DNA from 2 places in the Heyndrickxia sp. NPDC080065 genome. Region 1 is predicted to be linked to the other one. Evidence: predicted binding sites of a transcription regulator. Region 1 holds the regulator's gene; the other holds the start of a gene.
The links. Region 1 encodes Rex, which represses fermentation and respiration genes when NADH is low (regulators of the CRP and FNR family bind a similar motif). Its sites were predicted from a motif close to TTGTGAAATATTTCACAA; they were not measured.
Positions count from the first base shown of each region.

Region 1 (3,648 bases):
TAAGCATACTTCCTTATTTTCTTTAAAAACATCGGTGTAATAATTCCTAATCGGGTTAAAAATAGAATCACTATTGGCAATTCAAATAATAACCCAAAGGGCATTGTAATCTGAAATAAAAATGAGAAATATTCATTTATTCCGATTACAGTATTAATATCCATTTGAGCTGATAGCTTCATCATAAATTGAATAATCATTGGAAATAAAACAAAATAAGAAAAAGCGACACCAGCAAGAAATAATAACACTGCTATTGGTATATAGCTTAAGGTAATTTTTCGCTCTTTTTCATATAATCCCGGACTTATAAATGCCCACAATTGATAGAGGATAACAGGTAAGATAATAACTATAGCTAAATATACTGTCATATCCATATAAACTTTGAAAGGGTCTGTCAACCGAAAAGCATTCATTGTCAAATTTTTAGCTAAATCAGATGTTTGAAGGAAACGTATGAGCGGCTGAGAAAGAAAAAAGCTTATAATTACAGCCAAGATAAAGAAAACGACTATTATCAGCAGCCGCTTCCTTAACTCGGATATATGTTCGAAAATGGTCATATTTTTTTGACTCATATGATTTCATCCTTACATTTTACTTAACAGAATCACTTTTGGAATCTTTTTTTGCGTCATCCTCTTCATCGTCTGCTAAGCCTCTAGTTGCGTTTTTGAATTCTTTTAAAGTATTCCCCGCAGCTCTACCTAATTGCGGTAATTTTTTCGGACCAAAAACTAGCAAGGCAACAATTATAATGATAATAATACTTCCAATACCAGGTCTCACGTGGCCCACCTCCTCATACTAACATGATATAGGATATTTTTTGTTTTATCCATTATGTTTTCATTTAGTCTTGTGAAATTTCCGTGTCATTTGGATAGTGTTTTAAAAAATATACTAACGACTGTAATTCTACTGCTAGATCAATATGATGAACCCTTATAGACGCAGGTACATTTAGTCTAGCCGGTGTAAAATTTAATATACCTTTTACATTTGTCCCTGTCACTTGATCTGTAATCCTTTGTGCAACATCTGCCGGTACCGTGAGAATAACAACTCGAATATCCTCTTCCATTAAACGTGTGGCAAGTTCATCTAAACTGTAAATCGTTACATTACCGATTTTTTTGCCCACTTTTTTTTGATCAATATCAAAAGCCATTTCTATTTTCGTATTATTATTTTTCAAAAAGTTATAATTTAAAAAAGCAGTACCTAAATTACCGACACCGATAAGTGCTACTTTTGTCAGTTCATCTTGGTCCAAGGTTTTTCGGAAAAATGTTAAAAGGTAATTGACGTTATATCCATATCCTTTTTTTCCTAGTGCTCCAAAGTAAGAAAAATCCCTTCGAATCGTTGCTGAATCAACCTTCACAGCCTCACTTAATTCGGCCGAGGATACACGTTGTTTACCAGATGAGTGTAAGTTTTGTAAAAATCGATAGTAAAGTGGTAACCTTTTAGCTGTTGCTTGAGGTATTTTTATTAATTCTTCATTCATACGCTGGCCCCCCATCTAACTCCTATGATAATCAGCACTTGAAACACCGCCTGTTTTCTCTACTAAAAATGTAGGGCCGATAACCATTCCTTTATCTACTGCTTTACACATATCATAGACGGTTAAAGCAGTTATTGATGCAGCAGTTAATGCTTCCATCTCTACACCTGTGTTTCCCTTCGTTTTTACACTAGAAGTGATCTTTAAGATAAAGTGATGTTCATTTTTTCGTTCCCAATTAAATTCTATATTAATTCCGTTTATTGGAATTGGATGACACATCGGGATGAGGTCCCATGTTTTTTTTGCAGCCATGATCCCAGCTACTTGTGCAACCCCTAGAACATCCCCTTTTTTCATTTTATTTTCGTGAATCAATTGATACATTTCTTTACTCAGCTCGATACTTGATCGTGCAATCGCAGTCCGAACGGTTTCAGGTTTAGCGCTTACATCAACCATTTTCGCCCTGCCTTGATCATTAAAATGTGTAAGCTCAGACATCTAAAACACCTCTTCATTCATCATACACTATTTTAGTGAACTTGTCCTATATGTGGGTGTTCAAAAAGGAGGACAAAAAGAGCCGAGAAGTTCGAGGAAGCGAAGTCTGCGAGCACCAGAGCGTATGCTTTTAATACGTGAGGAGCGGAGCAGCGAGCTGACTTAAAAAGTGGAAGTGCCTTGTTCAGCCCCGACAAGCAAATGTTCTCTAACCTATGAAGTCTGTTCTTTGACTTCATAGGTTAGAGGTTATTTGACCTCGAGGGGCTAGGCACTGGAACTGGATTAGAAGAAATTCGACAGCTATTTTTCCCGGACTTTTTGAACATCCTCTATATGTAAAAACGCAGGAATCATTGCCGAAGTACTCTGCTATACGTTACACTACCTATATAGATGAGGTGAAATAATCATGATTTTATTACAAGTTCAACAACTAACAAAACATTTTGGTGCTGAACTTATTTTATCAAATATAAAATTAGAGATTCAGCAAAGGGACCGGATTGCACTCGTTGGTAGAAATGGAGCAGGAAAATCTACATTACTCAAAATTATCTCCGGTCAAATATCTTTAGATTCCGGGGATATTATTAAACCGAAGGATGTTTCAATTGGTTACCTTGCTCAAAATACGGGATTGGAATCGAATTTATCGATTTGGGACGAAATGTTAACCGTTTTTAAGGACCTACAAAAAATGGAGTCGGAATTAAGAGATTTAGAGCAAAAAATTGCCGACCCGAACTATTATGAAAATACTGATCTTTACAATAAAGTATTATCCGAATATGATCGTTTACAAATTCATTTTAAAGATTCTGGCGGCTATCAATATGAAGCAGATATTCGTTCCGTCCTCCACGGTCTCAGATTTAGTGACTTTGATTATCGTACAATGATTGAAACATTAAGCGGAGGACAGAAAACTCGCCTTGCACTTGCTAAATTACTCTTGACGAAGCCCGACATTTTAATATTAGACGAACCAACTAACCATTTGGATATCGATACTCTTTCTTGGCTGGAACAATATTTACAAGGCTACGACGGAGCTATCCTTATTGTTTCTCATGATCGTTATTTCTTAGATAAGGTCGTTAATCAAGTGTATGAGCTTTCTCGTCATGCTATTCAAAAATACCACGGAAATTACAGTCAATATTTAGTTCAAAAAGCAGAACAATACGAACGTGAACTAAAGCAGTATGAAAAACAACAAGAAGAAGTCTCTAAGCTCCAAGAATTTATTCAGCGAAATTTAGCTAGAGCTTCCACAACTAAAAGAGCGCAAAGCCGCAGAAAAAAGCTCGAAAAAATGACGATTATGGACAGGCCGTTAGGTGATGAAAAATCTGCCACTTTTTCATTTGACATTGAAAAACAAAGTGGAAATGAAGTCCTTACTCTTGTAGATGGGGTCATTGGGTATGAAGACAAAATAATTGCAGAGGATATTCAATTATCTATTAAAAAAGGCGAAAGTATAGCACTTGTAGGACCGAATGGAGTTGGGAAATCCACTCTTTTAAAAACCCTTATCAAGAAATTAAAGCTTCAATCTGGAAAAATAAATTACGGATCAAATGTTACTATTGGTTACTATGATCAAGAGCAAGCCGAACTAT
Region 1 covers NZ_JBNNWS010000022.1:5,931-9,578, reverse strand. Annotated here, with positions in the region: gene tatC (twin-arginine translocase subunit TatC) at 1-581, opposite strand, end outside; gene tatA (twin-arginine translocase TatA/TatE family subunit) at 601-801, opposite strand; gene ACQKP0_RS21705 (redox-sensing transcriptional repressor Rex) at 857-1,516, opposite strand; gene moaC (cyclic pyranopterin monophosphate synthase MoaC) at 1,532-2,020, opposite strand; gene ACQKP0_RS21695 (ABC-F family ATP-binding cassette domain-containing protein) at 2,433-3,648, shown strand, end outside.

Region 2 (3,648 bases), on a different contig from region 1:
AAGAAAGATCCACCCTGCTTAACATTTTTATTCCTGAAGCGATGACCATACCAAACATAGCTACCATTGCGCCGCCTAGAACTGCTGGGGGAATGATTGTTGTTAAAGCACCGATTTTAGGGATGACACCGATTATCATTAAAAAAATACCCATTAAATAAATCACATTTTTTGATTTTACGCCTGATAGCTGAACAAGCCCAACGTTTTGTGAAAAAGTTGTGTAAGGAAATGAATTAAATAATCCACCTAAAACACTCGCTAATCCTTCAGCTCGATATCCTTTTGCTAAATCTTTTTCGGAAATTTTTTGCTCGGTAATGTCACTAAGAGCATAATAAACTCCTGTTGACTCTACTAAACTTACCACCGCTACTAGAAACATCGTAATAATTGCTGTCCATTCAAATGTCGGCATACCGAAATAAAGCGGCCTTATCATATGAAACATGGCAGAGTCTGAAACAGGCGTAAAATCTACTTTCCCCATCAATGCTGCAGCTATCGTTCCTCCGATTAGTCCTAACAAAATAGAAATGGAACGTATAAAACCATTAAAGAAACGCTGCAGTAAAATGATAAAGATTAACGTTCCAAATGCTAAACATACATTGCTTACTGATCCAAATTCTGGGCTTCCTTCTCCACCAGCCATATTATTCATCGCAACAGGAATAAGTGTGATCCCAATAGTAGTGACAACTGAACCCGTAACAACAGGTGGAAAAAAACGAACGAGCTTTCCAAAAAACTTACTGACAACTATAATCATTAAACCAGATATAATTACCGCACCATATATCGCAGTGATTCCATACTTATGGCCGATTGCAAGCATTGGCCCAACTGCGGTAAAAGTACATCCTAGCACCACTGGCAACCCGATCCCGAAGAAACGGTTCTTCCAAACTTGTAAAATCGTAGCAATTCCACACATAAAAATATCTATGGAGACTAAATAAGTTAATTTTTCACCTTTTAAACCCATTTCTCCGCCGACAATTAATGGAATGATAACTGCTCCAGCATACATAGCTAGTACATGCTGAATGCTTAATGTAGCTATTTTTAGCTTACTCTGCATTAAACAGTTACCTCCTCTTTAAATGTAACTTGTCCATTTTTTAGACTTTCTATTTGTGCTAGTGATTCAACTCTTATCCCTTTATCTCGAAGGATTTCCCCTCCATCTTGAAAGGACTTTTCGATAACAATTCCGATGCCAACAGCTTCTGCATTCGCCTGTTTAACAATATCTAAGAGTCCTAAGGCAGCCTGACCGTTTGCTAAAAAATCATCTATAATTAATATCCGGTCATTTTCATCTAGAAAACTTTTTGAAACAGATATTTCATTCGTAACATTTTTAGTAAAGGAATGAACACTAGCTGTATATAGATCGTTGACAAGTGTAAGGGATTTGCGTTTTCTGGCAAAAACTACGTTAATCCCAAGCTTTAACGCCGTCATCACAGCTGGAGCTATCCCAGAGGATTCGATCGTAAGTATTTTCGTAATCTTCTCATCACGGAATCTCTCCACAAATTCATCGCCTATTTCTTTCATTAAATTCGGATCTATTTGATGATTTAAAAAGGAATCTACCTTTAATACTGAATCAGATAGAACAATCCCATCGTTTAAAATTTTTTGCTTTAGTAAATCCAATTTTCTTCCCCCTAAAATAAGATTTGACCAAAGGAAAATATAAAAAAGTCCAATGGTCATTGCACTCAACATCATTGTGAGTGAGCCAATGTCCATTGAACATTTTGTCAATAGAAAGAATAAAAAATCAATATATTGTACTATTGATTTCACCATTGCTCACACATAGTCAAGCTATTTTCGGTAGCTTGGTAGAAACTTGCAGGCCATATTCCCACGATTATATGAGTGAATGCATATTAAATTTCTATTATTATATCACTTATACAATTGGATTAAAAGCTATATTAATAAAACATTTTATTAATATAGCTTTTATTTTTGGCTTTGTTAAACAATGCTGTTGTTTCTATAAACCCCTGTATGGTATGTGCTTTCGCTAGTTTTACTTCGTAAAAAAATCGCCTCACACATACCATACAGGCGATTTTACCAACAGTAATCATTAACAAAGCCCAATTTTTATTTCTTTTGATTTCACACATTCATCACAAAATGAGCTGAAAAGTGTGATAAATGTCACAGATGAACTAGTGCATCGTCACTATGATAAAAGTATCAAGAACAATCACATACAAGAAAGGAGCAAAATAAATGGCTAAGCCACAGATGAAACAAAATCTAAATGAAGAGTCATCTTCATTAAAAGGGACTTTAGCAGCAGTATTTATCGTAGGAGCTTTCCTTGTCATATCATGGCTTGCAATTTTTGGATTATATTTAAACCGTTTATAAAAGTAGTTCTCATTAAGAGTATCACTATTTAAAAGTGGGAATTTCCTTAATCGGTTTGGTTTTGGGGCATCTTTTCTTAATAATCATCTTTTATGAAATATTCCATAGATTACGTTTTTTGAATTCAAATAAAAATGTACTAGAAAAGAGCCATTATAAAAGTTTAGGAGTTGAGAACGCTATGCATTTACATCGCTATGAAAAATGGTGGCTAACATTCGGTATATCTGCACTTATTATTTTCTTATCTATAGTGGGTATTCAGGCATTTCACCAAGGTCATCAACCGCCTAGTGCAAAAGCATTTGTCGATCCAGAAAGAGTTGATCAGACAGAACCGTTTAATAAGCCGGGATTAAAGAAAGTTGAAGGAAAGGATTGGGATTATGAGCTTGTTGTTGTCGCCTCTGCTTTCTCTTTTAATCCTGGAGAGATTGAGGTGCCAAAAGACGCCAAAATTAAGATTATTGCAACAACAAAAGATGTTGTCCATGGCTTTGAAGTCGCTGGTACGAACATTAATATGATGTTAGAGCCAGGATACATCAGTGAATATGTTGCAACCTTTAATAAAAAAGGAGAATATCTTATCGTTTGTAATGAGTACTGCGGGACAGGACATCATATGATGTCTGCAAGAATTAAGGTGGTGGATCAAGGATGAGTACACAAATCCAAAAAGTAGATAAACGTGATGCGAAACTAGCAATGGCATACATTGCTGTTGCATTTGTGGCCCTAGCAATTGGAGGATTAATGGGTCTTCTTCAAACATTAGTACGATCTGGAAAAATGGAATTGCCAGGCGGGATTAACTATTACGAAATTCTAACTGCACATGGGGTTTTACTCGGTCTTGGTTTAACAACCTATTTCATTTTAGGATTTCAATTTGCTGCAATTAGCCGTACAGCTGGGACATTATCTAATAAAGCAAGGGCTACAGGCTGGGTTGGATTTATTCTTATGGTCATCGGTACCATTATGGCAACATCAATGATTTTAACAAATAGAGCAACCGTTCTTTACACATTCTATGCACCATTACAAGCACATTTCATTTTCTACCTTGGGTTAACTCTTTTAATCGTAGGCAGCTGGGTAGCTTGTGGGGCAATGATTGCCACTTATATGAAATGGAGAAAACAAAACCCTGGAAAACCAAGTCCACTCCTCACCTTTATGTCTGTGGTAAATTCAGTAATGTGGATTGTTTGTACACTTGGTGTTGCAGGAGAAGTATTA
Region 2 covers NZ_JBNNWS010000005.1:59,686-63,333, forward strand. Annotated here, with positions in the region: gene ACQKP0_RS06890 (nucleobase:cation symporter-2 family protein) at 1-1,084, opposite strand, end outside; gene ACQKP0_RS06895 (xanthine phosphoribosyltransferase) at 1,084-1,668, opposite strand; purine riboswitch at 1,815-1,916, opposite strand; gene ACQKP0_RS06900 (cytochrome c oxidase subunit 2A) at 2,263-2,403, shown strand; gene ACQKP0_RS06905 (cytochrome c oxidase subunit II) at 2,585-3,067, shown strand; gene ACQKP0_RS06910 (b(o/a)3-type cytochrome-c oxidase subunit 1) at 3,064-3,648, shown strand, end outside.
Region 2: a site for Rex is predicted at 2,494-2,511, ahead of ACQKP0_RS06905 (cytochrome c oxidase subunit II). Genes of this name have one in related genera too.